3 regions of the Agromyces sp. Y182 genome follow, and region 2 is predicted to be linked to each of the others. Evidence: predicted binding sites of a transcription regulator. Region 2 holds the regulator's gene; each other region holds the start of a gene.
The links. The regulator LexA, encoded in region 2, represses DNA repair genes until DNA is damaged. The targets are predictions, from matches to a motif close to TCGAACANNTGTTCGA.

Region 1 (10,384 bases), 510 kb from region 2:
GGTGGCGCCCGTTCAACACCCCGCCGCTCTCTTCGAGGTAGCAGACCCCGCAGAGCGACTCGTAGGTGACCGCTTCGCCGTCGATCGCGACTTGGTCGCCGTCGAAGACGAATCGACCATCGATCAGCCGGGCGTTGAAGATCGCCTTGCGACCGCATCGGCAGATGGTCTTCAGCTCTTCGAGGCTGTGCGCCACCTCGAGCAGTCGGCGACTGCCGGGGAACGCAAGCGTCTGGAAGTCGGTGCGGATGCCGTAGGCCAGCACCGGCACGCCGTCGATGAGGGCGATGCGCAACAGGTCGTCGACCTGCTCGGAGTTCAGGAACTGCGCCTCGTCGACGAGGAGGCAACTCACGTCGCGCCCGTGCTCCTCGATGACCCGGTTGCGATGCTGCTGAAACAGGTCGAGCACGTTCGTTCCGGGCGCGATCGTGAAGTCGACCTCGCGCATCACGCCGAGGCGCGACACGATGTCGCGGTCGCCCTTCGTGTCGATCGCCGGCTTCGCGAGCAACACCTGATGGCCCCGCTCTTCATAGTTGAACGCCGCTTGCAGCAGCGCCGTCGACTTGCCGGAGTTCATCGCGCCGTAGCGGAAGTACAGTTTCGCCATCTACTCGAACCACCCGTCTGCCGCCCTGCGGTGGATCGGCGTCGGTCGCGGCTCACTCGATGTCATAGCTCAACTCCACCGTCACATTCTCTCGCGTCAGGCGCGATTCCGCTCGCAACGCGACGGCACGCGCCACCGCGACGAACCGGTCGAGCTCGCGCCGTGTCGGCGGCGACGCTCCCACCTCGGTGGCGAGGCTGATGCGGCCGCGCTCGCCATGCTCGCCGTCATTCGAGAACGAGACCCTGATGAGCCGGGAGCGATCCGCGTCACCGATCCACGAGACGAGCGCCGTGAGCGCCGAACGCTGGTCTGCCCGAAGGTCGCCGGCGGCACCGGCGGGGTCGTCGATGATCGTGTCGACTCCGCGGTTCAGCCGCACGTCGGCGGCGAGATCGTCGAGCCAGGTCGACTCGATGCCTGCTCGGAGGGCCCGGCGCAGTGCCTCGGCGAGCTCGCGCGCCCGGTCGGCGTCGGCCACCGAGATGCGTTCGGCCGTCATGACCCCGGCGAGGAAGGGCAGCACCTCCCGACCCAGTACCGAGACCGGGCTCTGTCGCACCGACCGGGCGATGCCCGCGCGCAACTCCGCGTCGCGCTGCAGCGCCGCCCGGTTCGCCTCGCGCTGCCAGGCCAGGGTCTCCGCGACGATGCTGTAGGAGTACCCGGCGGCCGCGGCCGACATCGCCAGCACCGGGGTCGAGTTCACCGCGATGAGCGCCGCCAACGGGACATCCGTTACCGTGTACGCCGCTGCGCCCACGACGAGGATCGAGAGCACGGCCGTCGAAAGCACCCCGGCGAGCGCCGATGACACCCACGTGCAGAACGGGGCGAGCGCGAGGATCAGCATGCCGATCACCGCCGGCCCGAAATCGTCGTAGAGATACCGGTTGCTGCCGATGGTGCTCACGTACTCGGCGATCGCCGCGCCGACCGACAGGGTCACGACGAGCCAGAACCGCTCGGCGGTGAGCGGCGCGCGAGCCGGTGATGCCGACACCGCGGCCGCCGTGCCGGCGCCGGCCACGAGCACGAGCGCAACGGCCGCGGCAACCGGCGAGCCGACCTCGTCCCGATGCCACCACGTCAACGAACTCGCCAGCACGAACGCGAGCACCGCACCGATCGTCACGATCGGTGACGCGCTGATCGCCCCGATCGGATCAGCCTCCTGTTGCGTGAGCCGCATGCGCCCGTTCATTCGCCGCCCTCGGGCACGGTCAACACGATGGTCGTGCCGATGCCCTTCGTCGACCACAGGCGCACCGTGCCCTGCTCCTGCTCGATTCGGGCGCGAATCGAGGTGCGCAATCCGATGCGGTCGGGCGGCACCTCGGCCTCGTCGAAGCCGACGCCGCTGTCCATCACCGCGACCGTCACCTCGCCACCGCCGAGGCCCAGGGCGAGCTCGGCTTCCGAGACCCCTGCGTGTCGGGCGACGTTGATCAGGCATTGCGCCACCGCTGCGTCGAGGGCCGCCACGCGCCGCGGACCGAGGGTGCCGAGCACCGCGAAATCACCGGTGACGCGCACCTCGAGGCCGGCATTCGCGGCTGAAGAGAATGCGTGGCCGAGCGAGGGTACGGTCTCTTCGGTCGGCGCGCGCGGGTCGACGGATGCCGCGTTCCGGCCGCCGCGCTGTCTCGAACGCCGTGCGCTGGACCGTCCGCCGGCTCCCGGAGCGCCGCCGCTCGGACGATCGGTGCCGGCCATGCCTGCCGCTCCAGCCGCGCCTGCCGCACCGGCCGGCGAGTCGCCCGGGGACGGCTGGCGGCCACGCCCGCCCTCCGCACCCTCGGTCGGCGCGGTACCGGCCACGGCCACCGCGTGGTCGATCGCCCAATCACGGCCGACGATGAGACCGAGATCTTGACGAATGCCCACGCGCAAGCGTTCGTCGACGGGGCCCGATCCGCCCGCCGCGATCGCCACGAGATGGCTGAGCGCGGTGTCGTGCAGACGAGCGGTTGCGCGGAGCTCGTGGTCGTGCCGGCTCGAAAGCTCCCGAGTCTGCTGACTCGCCTGATGCAGCCCGGTCTCCCGACGCATGTCGAACCGGCGCGTGACACCGTCGAACACGCGCACGACGACGACGAGGGCGAACGCGAGCCCGGCGGAGGCATTCGGAGCGTAGGTGCCGCCGATGAGCGCGACCCCGAGGAATGCGGCCGCCTCACCGAGTCCGAAGCCGAGGGTCGCCCACGTGAGCGCGATCACCGAGCCGCTGCCCGCGCCGCCGACGAGGAGCAGGGCGATCCGGGGCAGGGCGAGCACCGCGTTGTTCGTCGTCGTGAATTCGCCACCCGGCCTCATCATGATCACGGTCAGCGCGAAGACGGCACCAGTGCCGATGACGAGATAGACGACGGTGAGGAGGACCGTGGGATACCGCGAGGCGAAGGCGAGCAGCACGATCATGACGAATGCGAGCGCCGCACCCGCCCATCCCTCGGATTCACCACCGATGGTCGCCATGACGATGCCCAGGATCGTGCCGACGCCGAGGCACGCGAATGCAGCGCAATGACCGGCATCTGCGAGCGCCCGACTCAGCGAATCCCGCGCCAGATGTCCTGGCAATCCCAGAGTCATCCTGACCCTCCGCTCGTACCCGCCCGTGCGAACAACGATGTCCGGGCTTCTGCGGATTATCCCAGTTTCGAGGCCATCCGCGCGGACGGCACGATCAGAACAGCGCCGATGGATCGGGCGGCAACCCGAGCATGTCGGGCAGTTCATCCCCCGAGATGGCCACGGGACGCACCCCACCGGCCCGTTGTACGCTGCCAACGACCCGCCCGAGCGCTGACGACCGCACGCCACCCGTCACCGGGTCTTCACGCCCGCGCTCGAGCCCGTGCGCCCTGATCAGCGGTCGAATGCGCTCGCCGAGCCACTGCCGATACGCCTTCGGCGCATAGGCGTTGCTGCCGTAGTACATCGAGCGGTACTTCGGCACGAGCTCGGGGTGAGCCCGCTCGAGCCACTGCATGAACCAGGGTTTGACCGTGCCGCGAAGATGCAACGCCGTATAGAGCACACTCGTGCCCCCGGCGGCCTTCACTTGGCGCAACGCCTCGTCGAGGTGGGCCTTGGAGTCGGTGAGGTACGGCAGGATCGGCATGAGGAACACGGAACAGTCGAGACCCGCCTCGCGCACGGCGGTGACCGTCGCAAGTCTCGCCTTCGCGCTCGGCGTGCCGGGCTCCACCGATTGCTGCAGCTCGTGATCGTAGATCGCGATCGACATCGCGAGATCGACGGGCACGTGCTCGGCCGCCTCGACGATGAGCGGCAGATCTCGGCGAAGCAGGGTGCCCTTCGTGAGGATACTGAACGGCGTGCCGCTCGAGGCGAGCGCGTCGATGATGCCGGGCATGAGCGAGTAGCGCCCTTCGGCCCGCTGGTATGGGTCGGTGTTGGTGCCGAGCGCCACGGGCTCGTGCCGCCACGACCGCTTCGCGAGGTCGGTGCGAAGCACCTCATCGACGTTGACCTTCACGATGATCTGCCGGTCGAAGTCGTCGCCCGCGTCGAGGTCGAGGTACTCGTGCGTCGGCCGAGCGAAACAATAGGCGCATGCATGTGTGCACCCCCGGTAGGGGTTGATGGTCCAGCCGAACGGCATCGCCGACTGACCGGGCACACGATTGAGGGCCGACTTCGCGAGCACCTCGTGAAAGGTGACCCCGGCGAAGTCGGGAGTCTGCACCGAGCGCACGAGATTGTTGAGCTTGGCGAGGCCCGGCAACGCGCCGGCCTGCTCGACCCCCAGCTCCTGCCCGCTCCACCGCATACCAACATTCGAACACATGTTCGAATGAGAAGCAAATGGATGCCGCGGCGCGCCGTGCACACCGCGGCATCCGTTCGCTTCGCGCGTGCGGTTCGTCGGACGAAGACCGCCTCTGCAGGACCAGAAGCGACCCACCTGTCATACATTGCGGCGTTCGGCTACGAACTCGCGAGTGCCGGGGCGACGAACCCGGCTGCGCGATGCCCGGCGGTGCGGCCCGCGGCGAGCTCCAACGTCTCGCCCGACCAGCGGCGTCGCAGCCACCGGTCGTGGCTCGCGATGACGACCGCTCCGGGGTAGGCGCCGAGCGCCTCCTCGAGGTCGGTCGCGAGCGCGAGGGAGAGGTGGTTCGTCGGCTCGTCGAGGAGGAACACGTGCGGCGGCCGTGCGATCACGAGCGCGAGCGCGAGACGGCGCTGCTGCCCCACCGACAGCGACCCGATCGGGCGCGCCTCATCGCGCGGGGCGATGAGGCCGAGCGTCGCGAGCGGCACCTGCTCGGAGCGCCGCTCACCCAGCACGCGCTCGTAGAGACGGTGCGGCGAGGCATCCGGATCCGCGAATCGCACGTCCTGCTCGAGCAACTGCACGCGCAGCCCCTTACGCCGGTGCACCGTGCCACGATCGACACGCTGCGTACCCGCGAGCACGTTCAGGAGCGTCGACTTGCCCGCGCCGTTCGCACCCGTCACGAGCAGCCGCGTGAGCGGCGCCACCCGCAGCGCATCGAGTGCGAGCCGCCCGTCGACCGCGACATCCGTCAGTTGCAACAGCAGGCCGGATGCATCTTCGAGCGCGTGGGAACCAGACGGAATGCCGGCGAACGCGAGCGGCGCAGGCGGCTTGCGCACCTGTTCGCGTTCGAGCGTGTCGAGTCGGAGCTCGGCATTCCGCACGCGGCGAGCGACCGTACGGTCGACGTTCTCGCCCTTGAAGTGCCGGATGAACTTGTCGTTGTCGGTGGCCGCCCGGCCGTGGGCGACGTGACGGGCTGCCCCGGCGACGTCGGCCCGAAGCCGCTTGAGCTCCTGCTGCTCGTCGTCGAACTGTCGCTGCCAACGCTCGCGTTCATCGGCCTTGACCGCGAGGAATTCGCTGAAACCGCCGCCGAAGACAGTGCCGCCTGCCGCCGCGAGCAACTCGTCGCTCGAAGCACCCGAACCACCACCGGCACCAGAACCAGTACCGGCAGCCCCCGAGCCGACGAGCGCGAGCGCCCCCGCCCGCCCAGGGTCGAGGTCGAGCAGGCCCGTGGCCGCACGATCGAGGAACTCCCGGTCGTGGCTCGCGAACACGACCGGCCCGCGCCACGCGCGAAGCCGACCCTCGAGGTACGCCGCAGCGTCGTCATCGAGGTGGTTCGTCGGCTCGTCGAGCAGCAGCGCGTCGGGCGCGCTCAGGAGCAGCGCGGCGAGCGCGAAGCGCGACCGCTGACCGCCCGAGAGCTCCTCGATGCGACGGTCGAGACCGAGCATGCCGACACCCAAGCCGTCGAGGAGTTCGTCCCGGCGCGCGTCGGCACTCCACACGTCGGCGCGTTCGGCTGCGTCGAGCGCCGCCGAGTACCGTGCGGAGGCACCGGAGTCATCGACGGCGAGCGCCGCCGCGGCGTCGTCGAGCTCGCGTTCGATGGTACGCACCTCGGCGAGGGCCGCTTCGAGCACCTCGCCGACGCGATCCTGCGGGTCGAACGGCAGCTCCTGCGAGAGCAGCCCCGTGCGGTGCGGGCGCGTGATGCGGCCCGAAGCAGCCGCGTTCGATGGGGCGGATGCCGCGGCATCCGCTCGCTCGAACTCGCCGGCCAGCAGCCGAAGCAGCGTCGACTTGCCGGCGCCGTTCTCGCCGATCAGCCCGAGCCTCTGGCCCGGCGCGACGGCGAAGCCGAGGTCGGAGAACACACGTCGATCGGGGTACGAGACCGAGAGCCCGTCGACGCGGAGATAGTGGGAGTGGGTGACGGATACAGCCATGGGTACGCCCTTTGCGGGAATGCCCCCGGGCGGTCGACGGATGCCGCGGCGCGCGTCCGTTCGAACGATGCACCGAACTGGCGGAACGCCGGCGCGCGGCGCCGGCGACCGCCCGGGAGCGGAATGAAGCCCCGCCGGGCATTGCCGTCAATGGGTGCGCGCAGATGCTGTCGCGATCAGCACGGTCGTATCAGAACCGTGTGCACACACCACATGTCAACGGCGCCTCAGGCGCGGGACGATGGTGTGTACTCACTTCATAGCGGGCACGACGATACCAGACGCCACCGTGAATGCAAAGGGCTCGACTCAGGCTGCGAGGCCCAGCACCTTCGCAGTCTCGGCGAGCGTGGCCGATGCGACCGCCGGATCGCTCGAGAGCTCGGTGCCGTAGCTCGGGATCATCTCTCGCAGCTTCGGCTCCCATGTCGCCATGCGGTCGGGGAAGCAGCGAGCGAGCACGTCGAGCATGATCGGCGCCGCGGTCGACGCACCCGGAGAGGCACCGAGCAGACCGGCGATCGTGCCATCCGCACCCGTGATGATCTCGGTGCCGAACTGCAGGATGCCGCCCTTCTCAGGGTCTTTCTTCATGACCTGCACGCGTTGGCCGGCGGTGATGAGCTCCCAATCTTCGCTCTTGGCCGTCGGCATGAACTCCCGCAGGGCCGCGAGCTTCTTGTCGCGCGAGGCGAGCAGCTCGGAGACGAGGTACTTCACGAGGTCGAAGTTCTTGAAGGCGACCTGCAGCATCGGACCGAGGTTGTGCAGGCGCACCGAGAACGGCAGGTCGAACCACGTCGAGGTCTTCAGGAACTTCGGCGTGAAGCCCGCATACGGACCGAAGAGCAGGGCGGTCTCGCCGTCGACGACGCGAGTGTCGAGGTGCGGCACCGACATCGGCGGGGCACCCTTCGCGGCCTTGCCGTAGACCTTCGCCCGGTGCTGCGCGACGAGCTTCGGGTTCGTCGTGCGGAAGAACTGGCCCGAGATCGGGAACCCGCCGAAGCCCTTGATCTCGGGGATGCCCGAGTGCTGCAGCAGCGCGAGTGCGCCGCCGCCGGCACCGACGAAGACGAATCTCGCGTTCACCGTCTTCGGCGTGTTGCCGACGAGGTGGCGCAGCCGCAACATCCAGGTGCCGTCGCTCTTGCGCTTGAGCGAGGTGACCTGGTGGTTCGTCGCCACCTGGGCACCGCGCTGCTCGAGGTCACGGAACAGCGAGGTCGTGAGTGCACCGAAGTCGACGTCGGTGCCCGCCACGATGCGAGTCGCTGCGACACGGGCCTTGGGGTTGCGCTTCTTGGCGAGGAGAGGGGTCCACTCGGCGATGCGCTCGAGGTCTTCGGTGTACTCGACATCGGGGAACAGCGGCTGGTCTTGCAGGGCGGCGACGCGCTTCTTGAGGTACTCGATGTTGGCTTTGCCCTTGACGAAGGTCATGTGCGGCGTCGAGTTGATGAAGTTGTGCGGCTCGGGCAGCGCCCCCTGCTGCACGAGGTACGACCAGTACTGGCGACTCACCTGGAACTGTTCGTTGATCGAGACGGCCTTGTCGGCACTGACCGTGCCGTCGGGGTTCTCGGGCATGTAGTTGAGCTCGCAGAGGGCCGCGTGGCCCGTGCCGGCGTTGTTCCACGCGTTCGAGGACTCTTGCGCGACCTCGCCGAGGCGCTCGTAGACGCGGATCGACCAGTCGGGTTGGAGTTGCGAGAGCAGGGAGCCGAGCGTGGCGCTCATGATGCCGCCGCCGATCAGCACGACGTCGACGGTTTCCTCGGAATTCACGGATTCCAGTCTAGTTGGCGCTCGAGGCGCCTCCGACCGGGGGTGGCTGCTCCCCTGCGTGCTGCTCGCCGCTACTCCCCGCCGAGCACCGGGAGGCCCCGGTCGTCGAGCGGCCACGACGGGTTGTGCGCGAGTTCCCAGAGGTTGCCGTCGGGGTCGGCGACGTACCCGCTGTAGCCGCCCCACTCGGTCACGGCCGGCGCTTTCGCGATCGATCCGCCCGCCAGCACCCAGTCGCCGAGTGCGTCGTCGACCTCTTCGCGCGAGGCGAGGTTGATGGCGAGGGCCACCGCGCGGAACCCCGGCGCGTGCGCGTGCATCGTCGGCAGCGCGGCATCCTTCGCGAGTTCGGCGGTCTCCCACAGCGCGAGCACTCCGCCCGGCGTCGCGAAGAACGCGACCTCACCGGCGACCGACGACGGGGCTTCGCGCCAGCCGATCCTCTGGTAGAACGCCGTGGCGGTCTCGACATCGGCGACGCCGAGTGTGATGAGGGAGAAGCGCTGCGGAATGGCCATGCACCGACGCTACGCCTCTCGCCCCGGCGCCCGCACCCTCCTCGCTCTCTTTCCCTCTTGCAGCAATTCAGGACGGGAGGCGTGTCACGTGATGCTCGGGCCGAATGCCGGTGCGACACGCCACTCCTCTCCTGAATTGCTGCACGGAGAATGGGGTGGCGCGGGGCGCGGGGCGCGGGGTGCGGGCCCCAGAGGGCCGCAATGCCGCCCGCGATCAGGCCGATGCCGGCGGTGATCAGCGCCGCAGCGAGCGAGAGGACGCCGACCCAGAGCAGGACGATGAGTCGGTTCGGCTTCTCGGGGTCGCGGCTGAGCACCGAGAGGAAGAACCCGGCCGGCACGAGGATCGCGGCGATCGGCACGCCGACGCGGGCGAGCCACATCCAGAAGCCGTCGAGCGCGGCGTACGAGATGACCGCGAGGATCGCGACCGAGAACACGAGCAGCACGGCCGCGTGCGCATGGCCGGCCCGGAAGAAGCTCAGCTGCAGTCGATTGGCGGGCACTCCCCCACCAGGCGCCGAGCCGGCCGAGGCGGCCGACCCGTACCCGCGCGCCCGCGTCGCGCTCGAAACCCGCGGGCAGGTCTACGACCCCGACTTCGCCGCCGTCGCCCAACTCGAAGGCGCACTCGCCGCGGCAGAAGACGCCGGTATGCCGATCACGCCCGAACGACTCGCCCGATACGGACGAACCGTCGCCGAACTCGCCGAGTACGACCTCGAGCGGATGCCTCCGGAGCCGCACGCCGCCGTCGAGTACACCGTGCTCGGCACCGCACTCTACGAACCGGTGCTGCTCGCCCTCCGGCGCCTCGCCCATCAGGACGCGGCGGTGCGCCGCCTCGGAGGTGCCGACTGAGTCGTGGCGGCCCTGCGTCGTGTGCGGAATTCAGGTCGGGAGGCGTGTCGCGCTCCGCCCGGCGAGAATTCGAGCACGACACGCCTCTCCCGACCTGAATTACTGACGACCGTGGGTGGGGCATCGCGCCGCGGACCCGAGTGTGCGGCGGGGCTTCAGTGTGCGGCGGGGCTTCAGTGTGCGGCGGGCTGCACCTCGCGCGCGGCATCCTGCGTCGCCCGCATCACCGCGGCGCGGGCACGGTCGATCGCCTCATGTGTCGCGCCGGCGTGGCTGAGCGCCAGCAGCGCCGCACCCACGATCGGCGCCACCTCGAGAATCTCGATGCGGGCCATGGGCGCAACCTGCGCAAGCCCCGCGGTGATGCCGGCGATCAACCGCTCGTCGCCGGAACGGATGATGCCGCCGCCGAGCACGATCGGGATCGGATCCGCCGCGAGACCGAGACGCACGACGCAGGCCCGGGCGAACGCCACGAGCTCTTCGGCCTGCCGGTCGACGAGCGAGGCCGCGACGGCGTCGCCCGACCCGGCCGCCGCGAACACCGCGGGCGCGAGCGCCGTGAGCTCGCTCGACTCACGGCGACCGAAGTGCAGGTCCTCGATGAGCGCTGGGACCGAAGCGACGCCCAGGTGCTCGATGATGGCCGCGGTGAGCGAGGTGCTCGGGCCGCGACCGTCGGAATCGCGCGCCGCATGCCAGAGGGCCTGCTCGCCGAGGCCGCTCCCGCCGCCCCAGTCGCCCGAGATGCCGCCGAGCGCCGGGAAGCGCACGTCGGCGCCGTCGGCGCGCACGCCGATCGCGTTCACGCCCGTGCCGCACACGATGGCGACCG
Region 2 (10,384 bases):
CGGTGCGGTCCCACCACGTTTCGCGAGGCTCGCCGATGAGCATGGGGGTATCGACCTCGCGGGGTACTTCACGATCGCCCGCGGTGTCGGCGACGACGCTCCGCTCGAGATGACCAAGTGGTTCGACTCGAACTATCACTACCTCGTCCCCGAGATCGCCCCCGACACCGACTTCTCCCTGCACGCCGAGCGGATCCTCGCCGAATTCGCCGAGGCGAAGGCCGCCGGCTTCGTGACCCGGCCCGTGATCGTCGGCCCCGTCACGTTCCTGCTGCTCGCGAAGGCGGCCGACGGGGCTCCCGAGAGCTTCCAGCCGATCGACCGGCTCGCCGACCTCGTGCCCGTCTACGCGGCGCTGCTCGAGGAGCTCGCCGAAGCAGGTGCCGAATGGGTGCAACTCGACGAGCCCGCCCTCGTGAGCGAGAGCATCGATGTCGCACGCGACCGGGTGCTCGAATCCGTCGCTGCGGCCTACGACGCGCTGGGCTCCCTCGAACGCCGCCCGGCGATCTTCGTCGCCGCACCATACGGCTCGCTCGACGACGCGCTGTCCGCCCTCGCAGCCACCCCGGTGGAGGCGATCGGCCTCGACCTCGTGCGCGGCGTACTGCCCGCGTCGCTCGACCCGGCGACGGCCGAGTCGCTCGCGGCGAAGACGGTGGTCGCGGGCGTCATCGACGGGCACAACATCTGGCGCGGGGACCTCGCCGCCGCATTCGAACAGCTCGAGGCCGCTCAGCGCCTCACCGCGACCGTCGCCGTCTCCACCTCCACCTCGTTGCTGCACGTGCCGCACGACGTCGACGACGAGGATGCGCTCGATGCACGACTCGTCGGCTGGCTCGCGTTCGCCGACCAGAAGGTCGGCCAGGTGGCCGCGCTCGGTCGCGGACTTGCGAACGGGCGCGCCGCGATCGAGGGCGAGCTCGCCGCGGCATCCGCTGCCCTCGCCGATCGCGGCGGTGCGCCGGGTGTGCGCGTGCCGGTCGTACGCGACCGCCTCGCGTCGCTCACTGAGAGTGACTTCGCTCGCGCGAGCTACGACGAGCGTGTTGTGGCGCAGGCGTCCCTCGGCCTGCCCGAGCTGCCGACGACGACGATCGGGTCGTTCCCGCAGACCGGCGAGATCCGTCGCGCCCGCGCCGGCCTGGTGGGCGGCACGCTCACGGGTGAGGAGTACACCTCGCTCATGCGCGAGGAGATCGAGCGCGTCGTGCGGTTGCAGGAAGACCTCGGGCTCGACGTGCTCGTGCACGGCGAACCCGAGCGCAACGACATGGTGCAGTACTTCGCCGAACTGCTCGACGGGTTCGCGGTCACCAAGCACGGTTGGGTGCAGTCGTACGGCTCGCGCTGCACGCGTCCCTCGATCCTCTGGGGTGATGTCTCGCGGCCGGCGCCGATGACGGTCGAATGGTCCGCGTACGCCCAGTCGCTGACCGAGCAGCCCATGAAGGGCATGTTGACCGGCCCCGTCACGATCCTCGCCTGGTCGTTCGTGCGCGACGACCAGCCGCTCGGCGACACGGCGCGACAGGTTGCGCTCGCCCTGCGCGACGAGATCGCCGATCTCGAGGCAGCCGGTATCCGGGTCATCCAGGTCGACGAGCCCGCACTCCGAGAGCTGCTGCCGCTGAAGCGCGCCGACCAGCCCGCCTACCTCGGGTGGTCGGTCGGTGCCTTCCGCCTCTCGACCGGCGGTGCGGCCCCGGCGACGCAGGTGCACACGCACCTCTGCTATTCGGAGTTCGGCGTCGTGATCGATGCGATCAAGAACCTCGACGCCGACGTCACTTCGATCGAAGCGGCCCGCAGCCGTATGGAGGTCGTCGACGACCTCGAGACGAGCGGCTTCGACCACGGCATCGGCCCGGGCGTCTACGACATCCACTCGCCACGAGTGCCGAGCGTCGACGAGGTGCAGGCGCTCCTCGAACGCGCAGCCGGCGCGATCCCCGCCACCCGGCTCTGGGTCAATCCCGACTGCGGTCTGAAGACGCGCGGCTACGACGAGACCGTCGAGTCGCTGCGGCACATCGTCGAGGCGACCCGTGCGGTGCGGGCCGGTCGCGCCGCCTCGGTACTCGCCGGGTAGCACGGGCGAGCGGATGCCGCGGCTCGCGACATCCGCTCGGCTGACGTTCGGCCGACGCAGGGCTGGGACTCAGCTGGTGTTCGGCCGACGCTCGGCTGGTGTCGAGGCGACGCACAGGCGCAGCGCGTACTTTGGTCGTATGCAACTTGCGGTCCACGAATCCGGCCGGGGTTCGCGAACCGCGGTCCTCATCCACGGCATCATGTCCGATTCCCGCGCGTGGCACCGAGTGACTGCCGAGCTCGAGGCGCAGGGGTTCCGGGTGCTCGCCGTCGACCTGACAGGTCATGGACGCAGTCCGCGTGCCGTGCACTACTCGCCCGCCGCATGGGCGAGCGACGTCGTCGAGACGCTCACGCCGGTGCTCGACGGCCCTCCCGATCTCGTCATGGGCCACTCGCTCGGCGGGCTGGTGGCGAGCCTCGTCGCAGATCGGCTCGCGCCTCGCGCGGCGATCTACATCGACCCGGCCTTCTCCTTCCCGAAGGGCGTGAAGGGGTGGGCGTTCAAGGCATTCTTCGCGATAGCACCGAGGCCGCGCCGGTCGGCGCTGGTGCGCATGAATCCGAAGTGGAGTGCGGTCGACGTCGAGATCGAGCTCGCGACGCTTCGAGACTGGGACAAGCGCACCATCCTCGGTTTCACCGATACGCGACCGCTGGTGCCGCCCGTGCGCCTCGTCGCCCCCACTCTGGTGCTCCTGGCGGAGAAGAGCCTGCTCATCACGGCGAAGGTCGCCCGGCAGCTTCGCGGACAGGGCATGACCGTGGCGACCCTGCGCGGAACGGGCCACACCGTGTTTCGTGACGATCACGCCGGGTTCATGGATGCGGTGTTCGACTGGTTCAACGCGCTGGCGCCTGCCACGGTCGGAAGCGGTCTCGCCGGAGTCCGGACCGCGGCGTAGCGACCGGCCGTCGCCGGCCGCTCCATGACTGACCGGTGGGGTTGCCCGGTCAGACTGCTCGGAGCACCGCGACGATCTTGCCGAGCACTTCGGCATGGTCGCCGACGATGGGCTCGAACGCGCTGTTCCGCGGCAGCAGCCAGGTGTGGCCGTCGCGCTGGCGGAACACCTTCACGGTGGCCTCGCCGTCGAGCATCGCCGCGACGATCTCACCGTTCTCTGCGGTGCGCTGCGAGCGCACCACTACCCAATCGCCGTCGCAGATCGCGGCGTCGATCATGGAGTCGCCCACGACCTTCAACATGAACAGCTCGCCTTTGCCGACCAGTTGACGGGGGAGCGGGAACACCTCGTCGATCTGCTGTTCGGCCGTGATCGGCACACCCGCGGCGATGCGGCCGACCAGCGGCACCATCGCCGCGTCGCCGACCGGGATCGGGTCGGAAGAGGTGACGGGTCGCTCGGTGACGCCCGGCAGCTCGATGAGCACCTCGAGTGCTCGAGGGCGGTTGGGGTCGCGCCGGAGGTACCCGGCGAGCTCGAGCTGGTTCAGTTGGTGCGTGACACTCGAGAGCGAGGAGAGCCCGACGTCGTCGCCGATCTCGCGCATGCTCGGCGGGTAGCCGCGGCTGGAGACCGAGCGCTGGATCATCTCGAGGATCGAGATCTGCTTGGCGCTCAAGCTCTTTCGGCGGCGTGGCCTGCCGGCCGCCTGCACGTCGTCGATGTCGGTGCTCAACGTCTTCGCCCCTCGTAGCGGCCGCCTCGCGGCCGGATGTCGGTGGTCTCTGGTCGACTCTCTTCCAGATATTCGAAACTGTATCCGCCTCGCGCGCGCTCGGCAAACATTTGTTCGAGTGTGTCGCGGAATCCGCTCGACAGAATTCCCCGCGTCTTCCCTTGCGTTGTTCGTCATTCGAATGTATGTTCGGAACAGAGTTTCGCATCCGGTTCTCCCGGCCGAGAGCCGGATGCGACTCCTACAGGAGGTGTGACATGAGTGCAGCGATCGCAACGCCCGGCTTCCAGCCCCCAAGTGCCCTTCAGCGAGAGGAGGCGGCGTCGGTTGTTCCCGCGCGCACGCGGCTCCGACTGACGCGACGGGGCCGCATCGTGTTCACGTCGCTCGGCGCAGTTCCGCTCGTCGTGTGGGCATTCGTTGCGGTGATCGGCGCGGGCGGCGCCGCGGCCGACGTCGAATCCACTGGCGTCTCGTTCGAGGCTGCGTCGTTCGAATACACGACGGTCGGGCAAGGCGACTCGCTCTGGGAGATCGCCGAGTCGATCGACCCCGGGGCCGATGTGCGAGAGATCATCGCCGAAATCATGCGGCTCAACGGGCTCGATGACGCGGTGGTCGAACCCGGTCAGCGCCTTGCGCTTCCCGCCGCTCCGTGACCCGTGACCGTCTGAAGCGTCGGGGTTCCGCCGGTCGATGACGGCGCGTCCGAATGACCTCGGTGCGCATCGTTAGCATTGAAGGGTGACGAGTCTCGAAGACCTCCCCATCCGCGATGACCTTCGTGGTCGCACGCCGTACGGGGCTCCGCAGCAGGCAGTTCCGGTCGCGCTCAATGTCAACGAGAACACGCATCCGATTCCCGAAGACGTCGCACACGATGTCGTCGCCCGTGTCGCCGCCGCCATTCTCACGCTCAATCGCTATCCCGATCGAGAGTTCACCGAGCTGCGGCGTGCATTCGCCCGCTATCTGCGCCATGGCCTCGAGCCGGCGCAGATCTGGGCTGCGAACGGTTCGAACGAAGTGCTCCAGCACATCCTCCAGGCCTACGGCGGGCCGGGCCGCACCGTGCTGGGCTTTGCGCCGACGTATTCGATGTACGGCCTGCTGGCCTCCGGCACCGGCACCGAGTGGCTCACCGCCGGTCGTGATGACGAGTTCGAACTCAGTCCCGAAACGGCCGTGTCGGCGGTGCGAGAGCACGATCCCGACATCGTGCTGCTCTGCGCGCCGAACAACCCGACGGGTACGCCGCTCTCACTCGAGACGATCGAGGCGGTCGTCGACGCGGCGCGCGGCATCGTCGTCGTCGATGAGGCCTACTTCGAGTTCGCCGACCCCGGAACCCCGAGTGCGCTCACGCTGCTGCCGGGGCGGCCCCGGCTGCTCGTGTCGCGCACGATGAGCAAGGCGTTCGCGTTCGCCGGCGCCCGCGTCGGCTACCTCGCCGGTGATCCGGCCGCCATCGACGCACTTCGGCTCGTGCGACTGCCGTACCACCTCTCCGCGCTCACTCAGGCGGCTGCGCTCGGCGCCCTGGCGCACTCGACCGAGATGCTCGCGATGGTCGATGAGATACGCACCCAGCGCGAGCGCATCTCGGTCGAGCTCCTTCGACTCGGGTTCCACCCATATCGCAGCGGCTCGAACTTCGTGCTCTTCGGCGGGATCGACGACCCGCATGCGGTCTTCGATCAGTTGCTCGCGCGCGGCATCCTGATCCGCGAGATCGGCATCCCCGGTCACTTGCGCGTCACGGCCGGCACTGAGGCCGAGACCACCGCCTTCCTCGAAGCGATCGCCGTTTCGGCCCCGAATAGGATTGACTCATGACCGCAACGAGACCGCCGCGCACCGCCCGGGTCCAGCGCGAGACGAGTGAATCGAGCATCGACCTCTCGATCGATCTCGACGGCACAGGCGTGAGCGACATCGAGACGAGCGTGCCGTTCTACGACCACCTGCTCACGGCGTTCGCGAAGCACTCGCTCACCGACCTCACCGTGCGGGCACGCGGCGATATCGAGATCGACGTGCACCACACGGTCGAAGACGTCGGCATCGTGCTGGGGCAGGCCATCAAGCAGGCGCTCGGCGACAAGCGCGGCATCTCGCGGTACGGCGATGCCCTCGTGCCGCTCGATGAGGCGCTCGCACAGGCGGTCGTCGACATCTCGGGGCGTCCGTTCCTCGTGCACACCGGAGAGCCCACCGGGTTCGAGTACCACCTCATCGGCGGGCACTTCACCGGCTCGATGGTGCGGCACGTCTTCGAGGCCATCGCGTTCAACGCGGGCCTGACCGTGCACGTTACCGTGCTCGGCGGCCGCGACCCGCATCACGTCGCCGAAGCCGAATTCAAAGCGTTCGCGCGGGCATTCCGTCAGGCGAAGTCGTTCGACCCGCTCGTGTCCGGCGTTCCGTCGACGAAGGGCGCTTTGTGAGCCGCACCCGGCGCGTCGTCGTGCTCGACTACGGCTCGGGCAACGTGCACTCTGCCGCGAAGGCGCTCGAGCGTTCCGGCGCAGAAGTCACCGTCACCGCCGACCGGGCCGCAGCACTCGAGGCCGATGGTCTCGTCGTGCCGGGTGTCGGTGCGTTCAAGGCGGTCATGCAGCAACTGCACGCGGTTCGCGGTGAAGAGATCATCGATCGGCGACTTGCCGGCGGCCGGCCGGTGCTCGGCATCTGCGTGGGCATGCAGGTGCTGTTCGAGCGGGGCGTCGAGCGTGGCGTCGACACCGAAGGACTCGGCGAATGGCCCGGCATCGTCACCGAGTTGCCTGCCGCGGTACTGCCGCACATGGGTTGGAACACGGTCGAAGCGGGTGAGGGCTCCGCGCTCTTCGCGGGCATCGAAGACGAGCGCTTCTACTTCGTGCACTCGTTCGCAGCGCAGCAGTGGCTGCTCGACGTGCAGCCGCCGTTCCCGAAGCCCGCGCTCACGTGGGCCGAGCACGGCGGTCGGTTCCTCGCGGCCGTCGAGAACGGACCGCTGTCGGCGACCCAGTTCCATCCCGAGAAGTCGTCGGGGCCCGGCATCCGCTTGCTCGCCAACTGGCTCGGCACGCTCGACTGAGCCCATCGGCGTCACGTGCACGTCGCCGCGACGTGGTCGGACTAGGATGCTGTGACTGTGCCGATTCGCAGGCGCGACCGCGATCTCTAGGACAGTGAATGAGTGAATTCAACAAGACCCCCCGCCTGGTTTTGCTTCCGGCCGTCGATGTGGCCGGTGGCAAGGCGGTGCGCCTGACGCAGGGTGAGGCCGGCACCGAGACCAGCTACGGCGACCCCGTCGACGCGGCCGTCGATTGGGCCGATCAGGGGGCCGAGTGGATCCACCTCGTCGACCTCGACGCGGCGTTCGGTCGCGGCTCGAACGCGGGCGTGCTGAAGAAGGCCATCCGCCAGGTGCGTGGCGTGAACGTCGAACTCTCCGGTGGCATCCGCGACGACGAGTCGCTCGAGCATGCCCTCGAGATCGGCGCCAAGCGCATCAACCTCGGTACGGCAGCGCTCGAGAACCCCGAGTGGGCGGCGTCCGTCATCGCTCAGTACGGCGAGGCGATCGCGATCGGGCTCGACGTGCGCGGCACGACGCTCGCCGCGCGTGGTTGGACGCAGGACGGCGGTGACCTCTGGCAGGTCATGGAGCGCCTCGAAGAAGCCGGCGCCGCCCGATACGTCGTCACCGACGTCACGAAAGACGGCACGCTGCAGGGCCCGAACCTCGATCTGCTGCGCCAGGTGATGGACCGCACGCACCGCCCGGTCGTGGCATCGGGGGGCATCTCGAGCCTCGACGACATCGTCGCCCTCCGCGAGCTCGTGCCGCTCGGCCTCGAGGGTGCCATCGTGGGCAAGGCGCTCTACGCCGGTGCATTCACGTTGGCCGAGGCGCTGGATGTCGCTTCGCAGTGACCCCGGCGCCGAGCCGGGTCGCGGTGAGACGGATGCCGCGGCATCCGTCGACTCGCAGTCGGCTGCCGGTGCCGGTGCTGGTACCGACTCCGCCGGCGTGCCGTGGGCGGGGCGGGCGTTCCAGTCGAACGCGCATGCCGCCGACGACGGCCGGGCACCGGAGGCCCTCGCCGCCGCGCTGGACGGTTTCCGCGCGGGCACGATCGGCCAGGCCGCCGTTGTGGCGGAGTTCGCCCGATCGCGTCTCCTGATCCCGCTCCTCGCCGAACTCGGAACCGGCGGTGCGGAGACGGGCGCGCACGGCCTCGCTGTCGACAAGAGCCAGGAGCTCTCGATCGTCACCGTCGAGGGGCCTGATGGGCGCAAGGTGCTGCCGGTGTTCGCCTCGGTGCAGGCGATGTCGCGATGGAACCCCGTGGCGCGGCCGGTGCCGGCCGACGGTGTGCGGGTCGCCCTCGCCGCCGCTGACGACGGCACCGATCTCGTCGTGCTCGACCCGGGCTCCGCGACCGAATTCGTGCTGCGGAGGCCGGCGCTCTGGGCGGTCGCGCAGTCGCAGGACTGGCATCCGCCGTTCGAATCCCGAGAGGTCGAGGCCGCATTCCGTCGTTCGATCGACCGGGAGCTCGCGGTGCTCGGTGTGACCCTCCTCGCCGGCGACCCCGACGCGCGACTCGCCGGTCCCGAGCTCGTGGTGCGCCTGGAGCTCATCGGTGGGCTCAGCCGGGACGAGCTGGACGCGACGACGGCGCGTCTTGCACGTCGGTGGGCGGCCGACGACGTCATTGCGACGTCGGTGGATTCGCTCACGGTCAGACTCGTGGGTGGCGCACCACTCGCCTGATCGCGCGTCTGCCGATTGCGTGGGCGCTGGCGTGGCATCGCGCGGGTGGATGCGTCTGTCGCCTGAATGGGGCCGTTGACCGTTCCCCCTGCAGCGGCGCACAATCGGGTTGTGCGTGCGGCGCACGGAATCCAGGTGCGGCATGGATGGATCGACATCGCCGACCGGTGGCGACACCGCGTACGACGAAGTGCTCGAGGCTGCCGGTCATCACGCACGGGAGTGGCTGTCGGGGGTGGGCGAGCGCCGGATTCCGCCGCGCGCGACCCTCGATGAGATCAAGGACCGACTGGGGCGCGAGCTGCCCGTGATCGGTGAGCCAGACCTCGATGTTCTCGTGCGGCTCGCAGAGGGCGCCGAGCCGGGACTCATCGCGATCGGGTCGCCTCGCTTCTACGGCTGGGTGATCGGCGGCACGCAGCCGGTCGCGCTCGCTGCAGACTGGCTGGTTTCGGCGTGGGATCAGAACACGGGACTGCGAGCGATCACTCCGGGTGCGGTCGCCGTCGAGGAGCTCGCGGGGGAGTGGCTCCTCGAGATCCTCGGATTGCCGGAGGGCAGTGACGTCGGGTTCACGACCGGGGCGACGATGGCGCAGTTCTCGTGCATGGCGGCCGCTCGAAACGAGGTGCTGCACCGCGTCGGCTGGGATGTCGAGACCAATGGGCTCGCCGGTGCGCCGGCCGTGCGGTACATCGCCGGTGAAGAGCGGCACGGCACGGTCGACCTGGCGGCGCGTTATCTCGGCCTCGGGGCGCCGACGACGGTACCGGCCGACGGGCAGGGGCGCATCCGCGTCGACGAGTTGAGCGCTGCGCTCGCAATGGGCACGGGCCCGGCGATCGTCGCCCTCCAGGCCGGCAACATCCACTCGGGCGCATTCGACGACTTCGCCGCCGCGATCGAAGTCGCCCATGCCGCCGGCGCTTGGGTGCACGTCGACGGCGCGTTCGGGCTGTGGGCGGCGGCGTCCTCCGCGCTCGGCCACCTCGTGGCGGGATTCGAAGGGGCCGACTCCTGGTCGACCGATGCGCACAAGACCCTCAATGTGCCCTATGACTGCGGCATCGCCATCGTGCGTGATCCTGCGGCGATGCGCCGCGCGCTCGGTATGCACGCGAGCTACCTGCAGGCGACGGACGTCGGTGCGGACCCGCACGAGAAGGTGCCCGAGCTGTCGCGCCGCGCGCGAGGGGTGCCGACGTGGGCGGTGCTGCGTTCCCTCGGCCGCACGGGGGTCGCGGGCCTCGTCGACGGCCTGGCCGAATCGGCCCGTGCCATCGCCGACGGCCTCGGCCGGCTTCAGGGCGTCGAGGTGCTGAACGACGTCGTGTTCACACAAGTGTGCATCGCGCTCGATGACGACGCGGCGACAGCCGCGCTCAGCGAGCGGCTGTGGTCCGACGGCGAGGTGCTCGCGATGACCTCGCGCTGGCGGGGTCGCACCGTCGTGCGGTTCTCGGTGAGCAATTGGCGCACGGATGCCGCGCAGGTCGCGCGCACGGTCGAAGCCGTCTCCCGTGCCCTGGCCGCGATCCGCGCGGAGACTCCGTCGGTCGAGTAGCCTTCCCCGTCGGTCGAGTAGCGCCCTCCCCGCTGGTCGAGTAGCGCCTTCCCCGTCGGTCGAGTAGCGCCCGACGAAGGAGGACGCGTATCGAGACCCCACAACGCTCAGCCCGCAGTCGGCGGCATCCGCTTGAATGGAGTCATGACGGAAGCGCTCGACGCGTTCTCGCCTGCGACGCGGGCGTGGTTCACCGAGTCCTTCCGCGCGCCCACCGCGGTACAGCGCGGCGCCTGGCAGTCGATCTCCCGTGGCGATCACTCGCTGGTCGTCGCGCCGACCGGTTCAGGTAAGACGCTCGCCGCGTT
Region 3 (10,384 bases), on a different contig from region 2:
CCTCGCCGATCCTGAGGTGCCCGGCCGACTCGTGTCCCAAGCGTCTGCCGAGCTCGGACCGATCGGTGCGCTCGTGCTCTCGCACGCAGAAGGCGTGGATTCCGGCCTCCTCGACACCTCGCTCGAGAGCTTCGACCGTCACTTCGCCGTGAACACCCGGGCATCGTGGCTGCTGCTCCAGGCCTTCGCCGCGCAGGTGCCGGTCGATGGCGGCGGCCGGGTCGTCGCCCTCACCAGTGATCACGTCGTCGGCAATCTGCCGTATGGCGCGAGCAAGGGGGCCCTCGACCGCATCGTCATCGCGGCCGCCCGTGAACTGGCGCCGCTCGGCATCACGGCGAACCTCGTGAATCCGGGGCCCGTCGACACGGGTTGGATGGACGACGCGACCCGCACGGCGCTGATCGCAGCGCAGCCGAGCGGGCGTCTCGGCACGCCCGATGATGCCGCACGACTGGTGCGCTTCCTCATCTCAGACGAGGGGCGATGGGTCTCGGGTCAGCTGATCAAGAGCGACGGCGGCTTCTCGATCTGATGCGCCGTGATTGATGCGTTCTTACGGCAGCATCATCCGGCCGGCGCGGTCACGAAGTCGATGAGTTCCTCGACGCGGCCGAGCAGGGCGGGTTCGAGGTCGCCGTAGCCGCGCACGCGACCGAGGATGTGCTGCCAGGCGCGGGCGATGTCGGCCTGTTCGGCGTGCGGCCAGCCGAACGCATCGCACACGCCGTGCTTCCACTCTGTGCCTCGCGGAATCACCGGCCAGGCCGTCTTGCCGAGGCGCGCGGGCTTCACGCCCTGCCAGATGTCGATGAACGGGTGCCCGACGACGAGCACGTTCGCCGCGTGCGGGCCGCGCATGACGGCGTCGGCGATGCGCTGCTCCTTGGAGCCGGGCACGAGGTGGTCGACGAGCACGCCCGCCTTGCGGCCGGGGCCCGGCGTGAACTCGGCGAGCACGTCGCCGAGCACATCGACGCCTTGGAGGTATTCGACGACGACGCCCTCGATGCGCAGGTCAGCGCCCCAGACCTTCTCGACGAGCTCGGCGTCGTGGCGGCCCTCGACGAATATGCGACTCGGCAGTGCGACCCGGGCGGGCGCCGACGGTGCCGCGAACGACCCCGACGCCGTCCGAAGCCGCCCTGCGGGAGCCTTCGCCTTCGGTGCGACGAGTTGCACGGCCTCGCCGTCGACGAGGAAGCCGTGACCGAGCGGGAACATCCGCTTGCCGCCGAAACGATCCTCGAGTGTCACGACACCCTTCGCAACACCGGTCACCGCACCGCAGAAGCCGTTCTCGGCGAGCTCGACGACAAGATCGCGTTCGGCCTCGACCTCGGGGATGGTGCGACGGCCGCGAGCCTTCCAATCGCCGGCGAGCACGTCGGCTCCGTAACGGTCGAGCGGATCATGGCTGGAGGCATCAGAGGGTGTCGCGGGCACCGGTCGAGGCTAACGGAAGTCGCGCGATCGGTGCGGCGCCGACACGGTGAGCGGCTCGAATCGATCGGCGATGAGATTGGTGACTCCCTCGCGTGATCGTTCGAGCATGCCCCGCACGATCATCGCGGGGGCCTCGCGGGCGATGCGCCGGTAGCGGTTCCACACCCCGACGCCGGCGATCACATTCAGCGTGCCGGACTCGTCTTCGAGGTTGAGGAAGGTGATGCCGCTCGCCGTCGCCGGTCGCTGCCGATGCGTGACCACCCCGCCCACCTCGATGCGGCGGCCCGTTTCAGCCTGCTGCAAGCGGTCGATGCGGATGGCCCCGCGCTCGTCGAGCCGTTCGCGCACGTACCGGATCGGATGGTCGTCAGGGGAGATGCCCGTGGCCCAGAGGTCGTAGACGACCTGCTCGGCCGGGCTCAGCATCGGCAGCAGCGGTGGTTGCACGACGACGACGGAGCCCGCGAGGTACTCCTCGCGGTCGGCGGCGGCCTCGCCCGCAAGCCAGAGGGCTTCGCGTCGCTCGAGCCCGAACCCGTCGAAAGCGCCGGCAGCGGCGAGCGCCTCGAGTTGGGTGGCGTCGAGCGCTGCGCGACGGGAGACGTCGGCCATGTCGCGGTACGGGCCGCGGGCCTCGCGTTCGGCGATGATGCGCTCGGCGACGGCCTTGCCGATGGAGGAGACGTCGGCGAGACCGAGACGCACGGCGAACGACCCGTCACGACGGTGCTCAGCCCCGCGGTCGGGTGCGGTGCGGTCGAAATCCTTGCCGATGGGCGGCTGCACCGGGTTCGCGCACGCATCGAGGCCGGTCGGATGCTGCGTTCCCTGAGCCGGTCGAAGGGAACCCGTTTCGACAGGCTCAGCGAGCGGTTCGCTCGTCTCGAGCCCCGCGTGCACCCCCGACCGCAGGATATCGGGGCGCAGCATCTCGACGCCGTGGCGCCGCGCATCGGCGGTGAGCGTCTGCGGCGAGTAGAAGCCCATGGGCTGCGCGCGCAGGAGCGCGGCGAGGAACGCGGCCGGATAGTGCAGCTTCAGCCACGAGCTCGCATAGACGAGCAGTCCGAAGCTCAGGGCGTGGCTCTCGGCGAAGCCGAAGTTCGCAAAAGCCTCGATCTTCGCGTAGATCGAGTCGGCGACCTCGTCTTCGATGCCGTTCTCAGCCATGCCCGCGTAGAGCTTCGCTTTCAACCGCTCGATCTTCTCGACCCCGCGCTTCGAGCCCATGGCACGCCGCAACTGGTCGGCGTCGGCGGCGTCGCAGTTGCCGACCGCGACCGCCATCTGCATGAGCTGCTCCTGGAAGAGGGGAACCCCCAGCGTGCGCTCGAGCACCGGCTCGAGTTTCGGATGCAGGTAGCTCACCGCCTCTTCACCCGTGCGGCGTCGGATGTACGGATGCACCGCGCCGCCCTGCACGGGCCCCGGACGGATGAGCGCGATCTCGACGACGAGGTCGTAGAAGCAGCGTGGCTTGAGCCGGGGGAGCGTGCCCATCTGCGCCCGGCTCTCGACCTGGAACACCCCGATCGAGTCGGCGCGGCAGAGCATGTCGTAGACCGCCTCCTCTTCTTTCGGCAGGGTCGAGAGTTCCCACACCTCACCCGTCGACTCCCGCACGAGGTCGAAGGTGTACTGCAGGGCGGCGAGCATGCCGAGGCCGAGCAGGTCGAACTTCACGAGGCCCATCCATGCGCAGTCGTCTTTGTCCCACTGCACCACGGTGCGGTTCTCTTTGCGGGCGTGCTCGATCGGCACCACCTCGCCGACTGGGCGGTCGGTCAGCACCATGCCGCCCGAGTGGATGCCGAGGTGGCGCGGAAAGGTGAGCACCTGGCCTGCGAGCTCGACGACGGCGTCTGGGATGTCGTGGTCGTCGGTCTCGACCACCGCGCCCCAGCGTTCGACCTGTCGCGACCACGCATCTTGCTGGCCGGTGGAGTAGCCGAGCGCCTTCGCCATGTCGCGCACCGCGACCTTCGGCCGATAGCTGATGACGTTCGCGACCTGCGCGGCATTCTGCCTGCCGTACTTGTCGTAGACGTACTGGATGATCTCTTCGCGCCGGTCGGAGTCGAAGTCGACGTCGATGTCGGGCTCCTCATCGCGGAGCGCGGAGAGGAAGCGCTCGAACGGCAGGTCGTAGCCGATCGAGTCGACCGCGGTGATGCGCAGCGCGTAGCAGACCGCCGAGTTCGCCGCCGAACCGCGCCCCTGGCAGAGGATGCCGCGTCGCCGCGCCTCGGCGACGATGTCGTGCACGATGAGGAAGTAGCCGGAGAAGTCTTTCAGCTCGATGACGTCGAGCTCGCGCTCGAGCCGATCGCGTACGTGAGCCGGCACACCGGGATAGAGCTGCTCTGCACCCTGCCAGACGAGCACCCGCAACCAGCTCATCGGCGTGTGTCCTGCCGGCACCTCTTGCTTCGGCAGCTTCGGGCGGGCGCTGCGCAGGGTGAATCCGAGCTCTTCGGCGAGCGTCACCGAACGGGCGACCGCGCCGGGGTATCGGGCGAACCGCTCGGCCATCTCGGCGCCGCTGCGCAGGTGCAGCTGGTCGGATGCAGGCAACCACCCGTCGAGTTCGTCGAGGCTACGGCGCGCCCGCACCGCCGCGAGGGCCGCAGCGAGGCGATGCTCGGGCGGAGTCGCGTAGTGCACGGCGTTCGTCGCGAGGAGCGGCAGGCCTGCCCGCTCGGCGAGTCCGGCGAGGGCGTCGTTGGACTGCTGATCGAACGGATGCCCGTGGTCGAAGAGCTCGACCACGACGTTCTCACGGCCGAAGAGCGCGGTGAGGCGATCGAGCTCGCGCGCCGCGGCATCCGCCCCGCCCTCGGCGAGTGCACGACGCACCGCGCCCTTGCGGCATCCGGTCGGCACGATCCACTCACCGGCCGCCCGTTCGGCGAGCTCTTCGAGGGAGTACACCGGTCGCCCCTTCTCGCCGCCGGCGAGCTGACCGGCGGTGATCGCGCCGGCGAGGCGGTGATAGCCGGCTTCGCGTCTGGCGAGCACGAGCAGATGTTCGCCTTCGGGGTCGGCGAAGCCGTTCTGCGGGCCCTGCAGGCCGAGCGAGAGCTCGGCGCCGAAGACCGTCTGCAGCTCGGGGAAGCTCTCGGCGGCCTCGGCGAAGTGCACGATGCCGTAGAAGCCGTCGTGGTCGGTGATGGCGAGCCCCGTGAGGCCCAGCCGTTGCGCCTCTTCGACCAACTGCTCGGGTGATGAGGCGCCGTCGAGGAAGCTGAAGTTCGAGTGCGCGTGCAGCTCGGCGTAGGGCACGACCGGCCCGGTCGGCGCCTCGAGGTCGGTTGCAGGGCGATACGGATGCCGCTTGCGGCTCCACGCCGGACTGTCGCCGCCGTCGACGATGAGCTTGGGCGCACCCGGCCGACGCGCATCGGAGAGCTTGCGCTCGAGCTCCGACCACGGGATGCCCGGGTTGTTCCACCCCATCAGGGACCACCACCCATCAGTCGTACCTCGCTTCGGCCCACCAGCCTGCTTCGTCGCGTACGAGCAGCCACGCGCAGCCGTCGTCGTCGACGATCTGGAAGCGGTGCACTCGCTTGGCGTGCTCTGCGTCCCACCAGCGCTCGACGACCGGCCAGGGCCCCGCCCAGGCCCGCACAGGGGCGGCGTCACCGCCGGCGAGCGCGAAGCGTTCGGGGTTCGCCGAGATCGCCCCCCGGGCGTCGATCGTGACCGGGGAGCCGCTGGCGTCGAGCAGCCCGATCGGCAGCCGCTCACGGAAGACGCTCGCGGGCGCGAGAGCGGGCAGGCTGCCGGGCCACGGCGCCGCCGTCTGCTCGCCCGTGCGCTCGGGAACCCGGTCGCCCCATGGCACGAGCACCTGCCGGTCGGCGAGCATGCGGCCACCACCGACCGACGCGGTCACGACCGCATCGTGGCCGAGCATGCTCTGCACCCGGGTGAGTCCATGGTGCACGCGCTCGTCGGGTCCGCCGCCCCAGAGCCCCTCTTCGTGGTTGCCGGTCGAGTCGATGCGTTCGGGCACGACGCGTAGCCGCACGATGGGCGAGGCGAGTCCGCTGTCGGCGGTGCCCGCGCCCTGCAGCTGCCAGCGCACCCGGTCGACGACGTCGGCGGGTGTGAACCAGCGTGGGTGCAGCCAGCTTCGGCTCGAGTGCCCGCCGCCTTCGTCGTCGATCTCGACGCGGATGCCGGTGCACACGAGTCGCTTCGCCCGCATGCGTTCGATGAACTCGGAGGCATGCACCCGGAAGGCGAAGGCGAGCTGGTCGATGCGATCGAGCGGCGGCTCGAACTCCTGCGCTACCTCGAACTCGGGCGGCGGTGTGCGTGCGAGCACCCTGGCCTGCTCGCGCCCCGACGCCCGGTCGTGTGCGAACGCGCCCGCCGCGCCGAAGCGACGCCGCACATCGGCCTCGGGTAGCGCTGCGAACTCGCCGAGGGTGCGAACGCCGAGCCGGTTGAGCAGGGTCGACGTGCGCGCATCGACGACGAGGCTCACGGGCAGCGGAGAGATGAACGCAGCGGATGTCCCGGGCGCGACGATGCCCACGGGAGACTCGCCGGTCGCCCGCGCGGCCTGCTCGGCCGCGAAGGGGCCGTCGGCGACGCCCACCCTGGCCCCCGGCACTCCGAGTGCGGCGACGGTGTCGAGGAGCGCCTGCGCCGCGGCATCCTCGCCGCCGTAGTAGCGGGCGGGGCCGCGTGCCCGCATCGCGAGCGTGCCCGGGCGGATGAGCTGCACGCCAGGCACCGTCTCTTCGACACGTCGCACGACCGGTTCGAAGACCCGCACATCGAGCGAGGCGTCGTAGTCGAGCAGCGTGAGCGCGGGGGAGCGGTACTGGGCTTCGCGAATCTTCAATCCGCGAACGACACCGTCGCTGCGGGCGGCAGCCGAGCAGGCGAAGACCTGCCCTCCTTCGGTGAGGGCGATGGGGGAGGCCGGGTCGATCCCGTGTTCGCGACAGGCCGCGAACACGGGCCAGTCGGCACACCAGAGCACGATCGTTCGGCCGGGATCGATGATCATCAAACGGCCCGCCGCACGTATTCATCGAGGCGCACCGGCACGTCGAGGCGCACCGGTGCCCGGGGCGTCTCATCGTCGGCGGCCGCCTGGAACTCGAGGGAACGCCCCGGCAGTCGGAGCCGCGAGCGTGCACGCCGGCCGAACTCCCCGCGCCCGCCGGCCGTGACGATGACGTCGCGGTCGCTGAGATGCCCGTGCCCCAGCTCGAGCCCGTGCCACTCGCTCGTCTCGACCCCGAGGCTCGCGTCGCTGCCGGGCCACTCGCCCGCGACGAGCAGCACGGTGCCGCGCTGCCTGAGCCGCGCCGTCAGCCGTGACGACTCGGCGGGGGCGACCCGACCGGCCGGTCGCACGGCGACCACGGGAATCACGTCGGCGAGCGCGCCGACCACGGCGAGCCACTGCCGCCCCGGGTCGGGCACGAGCACGAGTCGGTCGAGGTCGATGCCGAACCGTGCGGCCGCCTCGACGCCGAACTCCGGCATGCCGGCGACGGCAACCCAGCGCCCGCTCGCCGAGGGGCCGGCGAGGAGGGCCATGAGCAGGGTGGTCGAGCCCTCGACGGAGACGACCGTGCCTTCGCGCAGGCTGCCACCCGGCAGCACCTGCTCGAGAGCCGGATGCGTGGGCACCGTCTTGGAGTCGAGCCGCGTGGCCTGCATCCCGCGGATGCGGGCCTGCAGCTCCTCGACGCGCGAGGGCACTTCAGCCGGGGCGAGGGGAGCGGTCATGGTCACTCACCTAGTTTCGAACACATGTTCGAAACTAGCAAGTCGGCAGTGCGACTGTCCTGGGGTGCTGGTGTTCGCTCTCATGCGTGCCGCATTGTTCACGCCCCGGGGTAGGCCGCATTCTCCCATGGGCAGGGTGTTCTCGAATTCTTCCGCGAATGCCTCCATTCAGGGTACGAATGAGCGCAGCCACACCCGCATCTTCGATGTGCGAAAGCGGGGGCGATGCGCGGGAATTCGTAGGAATCTACGACTCACGCCTCATTGACGGCTGAGGCTCCGAATGTTTGGACCGGTTGTGCGAACACTTGACGTGGGTCCAATCCCTATGAAAGTGTTTCGACGGCGGCGCGCTGAATCGATTCAATGATCCTTCAGCTGTTTACGGCCGATCAATGACGATTGGAGCTCCAGCAACGATGCATGAATCCACTCAGCCACGCGCTCGTGTTCGTGGGATCGGCGTGTTGCTGATCGCGATCGGTTTCACTGTGGCCGGCATTCTCGTGCCGGTTGCGGGAGCGAGCGCAGCTGATGCTCCGGCGCTCACGGCATCTGACTTGAAAGCCAACAGCCTGGTCGATCCGCTCGGCATCGAGGGCACGGCGCCGCTGCTGAGTTGGCAGCTCCACTCGACCGAGCGAGGCGTCACCCAGACGGCGTACCAGATCAGGGTGGCGAGCTCTGAGAATCAGCTCGAATCAGCGGATGTCTGGAACGCCGGCCGAGTCGACTCCGACCAGCAGCTGGGTGTGCAGTACGGCGGTCCGGACCTGGTGTCTGAGACCCGCTACGTCTGGCAGGTGAAGGTCTGGGATAACCGCTCCAATGAGTCCGACTGGTCTGAGCCGGGCTCGTTCGAGACCGCGATGCTGAGCAACGACGAGTGGCAGAGCGATTGGATCGGTGCGGACGCGACCGCTCAGGCCGCGGCGTGGCGCGACTACACCGTCAACGTCGACTTCACGGCCCAACCCGGAACCGGCTTCGGCCTCTACCTGCGAAGCTCCACGGACACGGGCAACGCCTACATGTGGCAGCTGAACGACACGGAGCCGGGCCACCCGAAACTGCGCCCGCACAACCGGGTGGACGGCAGCTATTCCGTCCTTGACGAGATCGATCTCACCGAGGTCGGCCTCGCCGCCGATGTGCTCGCCCACCGCGCGACGATGTCGATCCAGTTCAGCGGCTCCACCATCACGACGACGATCAACGGCGTCGTCGTCGACGTGCGCACCGACACCTCGCACTCCGGCGGATACGTCGGAGTGCGCCTGCACGACTCTTCGCACGACGACGTCGTCTTCCACTCGATCACCGTCAATTCGCCGACCGAGACCATGTACGAATCGCGCTTCGACTCCGGCGACAACCCGTTCGGCGTCGGCGAGCTCCTCCACGGAGAGAACGGCGGTCTTCACGTCTCGGGCACGGTCGAGGCCCTCTGGAAGCCGAGCCTGCCGATCCTGCGCAAGAGCTTCCCCACCCGAGACGGCAGGGCGATCGCCAGCGCGCGCGTCTATGCATCCGCTCTGGGGCTCTACGAACTCTCACTCAACGGGCAGAAGGTCGGCGATCAGCAGGAGGCTCCCGGATGGACCGACTACGCGCAACGCATCCAGTATCAGAGCTATGACGTCACCGAGCTGATCGCGAGCGGCGACAACGCCATCGGGGCCATGGTCGCTCCCGGCTGGTACTCCGGCCACATCGCCTGGCTCGGCGCCAACCGCTACGGCTCGCAGCCCGGGGTCATCGCCAAACTCGTCATCCACTACACCGACGGCACGGAACAGGTCATCGGCACCGACTCCAGCTGGACAACGGCTCCCGGACCGTTCGTCAGCGCCGACCTGCTCATGGGCGAGAGCTACGACGCCAACCGGCTCCAGGACGGCTGGAACCAGCCCGGTTTCGACGATTCTTCATGGTCGGATGCCTCGGTGCTCGACTCCGCCGCGATCCAGTACCTGCGGCCGCAGACCGACGAACCCGTTCGCATCACACACGAATTGCCGGCCGTCGCGCAGACCGAGGCTCCAGCAGGCAGCTACATCTACGACCTCGGCCAGAATATGGCGGGTGTGGCGAAGGTGACCCTGACCGGCGTGGCCGGCCAGCACGCGACCATCCGTCACGGTGAGGTGCTCAGCGCCGACGGGAGTCTCTACACCGCCAACCTGCGTGCGGCGAAGGCGACCGATCACTACACCTTCGGCGCCGACGGCACCATCACCTACATGCCGCGCTTCACGCAGCACGGCTTCCGGTACGTCGAGATCAGCGGCGTGTCCTCGCCCCCCGCGCTCGTCGACGTCGTCGGCCAGGTCTTCTCCTCGGATCTCGAGCAGACCGGTGCCTTCGAGACATCCGACCCGATGTTGAATCAGTTGCAGAGGAATATCGTCTGGGGGCAGCGAGGCAACTTCATCTCGGTGCCCACCGACACGCCTGCGCGCGACGAGCGGCTCGGCTACACGGGTGATCTCAATGCGTTCGTGAGCACGGCGACCTTCAACATGGACTCGCTCAAGTTCATCAAGAAGTTCATGAAGGATGTGCGCGACAAGCAGAAGGACGACGGCGAGATCCCGCAGTGGACGCCGATGCCCGACGACGCGTTCGACAGCGGCACCGGCTGGTCGGACGGCGCCGTGACCATTCCGTGGACGGCGTGGAGAAGTTACGGCGACACCGAGGTCATCTCGGAGAACTACGAGTCGATGCTCGGATTCTTCGGGTTCCTCGAGACCAACTTCCCCGACTACATCCGGGTGGACGGGCCGTACGGCGACTGGCTCAACCTGGCCGATGCCACTCCCGCTGAGGTGCTCGGCACCGCCTACTACGCGTACGACGCGCGACTCATGAGCAAGATGGCGGCGGCGATCGGCGAGACCGCGGATGCCGAACGCTTCGGCGCCATCGCCGAGGAGGCGACGGCCGTCTTCGTCGAGAAATTTGTCGCGCCGGACGGCACCGTCACGAGCGGCAGCCAGACGGCGTACGCGTTGGCGCTGGGCATGGACCTGGTGCCGGCAGAGCTCCGCGCAGCGGCCGGCGAGAAACTGGTCGCCAACATCGCGTCTCGCGGCTATCACCTCTCCACCGGATTTCTCGGTACTCCCTGGCTCATGAACGCCTTGAGCGAGACCGGGAACTGGGACACCGCATA

Region 1: AC1C2R_RS02465 (Rv2578c family radical SAM protein) is a predicted target of LexA. The motif match lies at 4,421-4,436, and genes of this name have one in related genera.
Region 3: imuA' (DnaE2-dependent mutagenesis accessory factor ImuA') is a predicted target of LexA. The motif match lies at 7,223-7,238, and genes of this name have one in related genera.

What each region holds. Positions count from the first base shown of each region.
Region 1 is NZ_JCAIUF010000001.1:538,570-548,953, forward strand. Features, by position in the region: gene AC1C2R_RS02450 (thymidine kinase) at 1-613, opposite strand, end outside; gene AC1C2R_RS02455 (hypothetical protein) at 666-1,805, opposite strand; gene AC1C2R_RS02460 (sensor histidine kinase) at 1,814-3,208, opposite strand; gene AC1C2R_RS02465 (Rv2578c family radical SAM protein) at 3,303-4,412, opposite strand; gene AC1C2R_RS02470 (ABC-F family ATP-binding cassette domain-containing protein) at 4,571-6,382, opposite strand; gene AC1C2R_RS02475 (malate:quinone oxidoreductase) at 6,692-8,170, opposite strand; gene AC1C2R_RS02480 (VOC family protein) at 8,242-8,688, opposite strand; gene AC1C2R_RS02485 (hypothetical protein) at 8,968-9,549, shown strand; gene AC1C2R_RS02490 (N-acetylglucosamine kinase) at 9,723-10,384, opposite strand, start outside.
Region 2 is NZ_JCAIUF010000001.1:29,801-40,184, reverse strand. Features, by position in the region: gene metE (5-methyltetrahydropteroyltriglutamate--homocysteine S-methyltransferase) at 1-2,095, shown strand, start outside; gene AC1C2R_RS00185 (alpha/beta fold hydrolase) at 2,109-3,002, shown strand; gene lexA (transcriptional repressor LexA) at 3,052-3,729, opposite strand; gene AC1C2R_RS00175 (LysM peptidoglycan-binding domain-containing protein) at 3,999-4,400, shown strand; gene AC1C2R_RS00170 (histidinol-phosphate transaminase) at 4,486-5,577, shown strand; gene hisB (imidazoleglycerol-phosphate dehydratase HisB) at 5,574-6,188, shown strand; gene hisH (imidazole glycerol phosphate synthase subunit HisH) at 6,185-6,823, shown strand; gene priA (bifunctional 1-(5-phosphoribosyl)-5-((5-phosphoribosylamino)methylideneamino)imidazole-4-carboxamide isomerase/phosphoribosylanthranilate isomerase PriA) at 6,922-7,668, shown strand; gene AC1C2R_RS00150 (SseB family protein) at 7,652-8,512, shown strand; gene AC1C2R_RS00145 (pyridoxal phosphate-dependent decarboxylase family protein) at 8,655-10,076, shown strand; gene AC1C2R_RS00140 (ATP-dependent helicase) at 10,221-10,384, shown strand, end outside.
Region 3 is NZ_JCAIUF010000002.1:437,304-447,687, reverse strand. Features, by position in the region: gene AC1C2R_RS16645 (SDR family oxidoreductase) at 1-535, shown strand, start outside; gene AC1C2R_RS16640 (DUF3097 domain-containing protein) at 568-1,446, opposite strand; gene AC1C2R_RS16635 (error-prone DNA polymerase) at 1,456-4,905, opposite strand; gene AC1C2R_RS16630 (DNA polymerase Y family protein) at 4,922-6,475, opposite strand; gene imuA' (DnaE2-dependent mutagenesis accessory factor ImuA') at 6,475-7,206, opposite strand; gene AC1C2R_RS16620 (family 78 glycoside hydrolase catalytic domain) at 7,674-10,384, shown strand, end outside.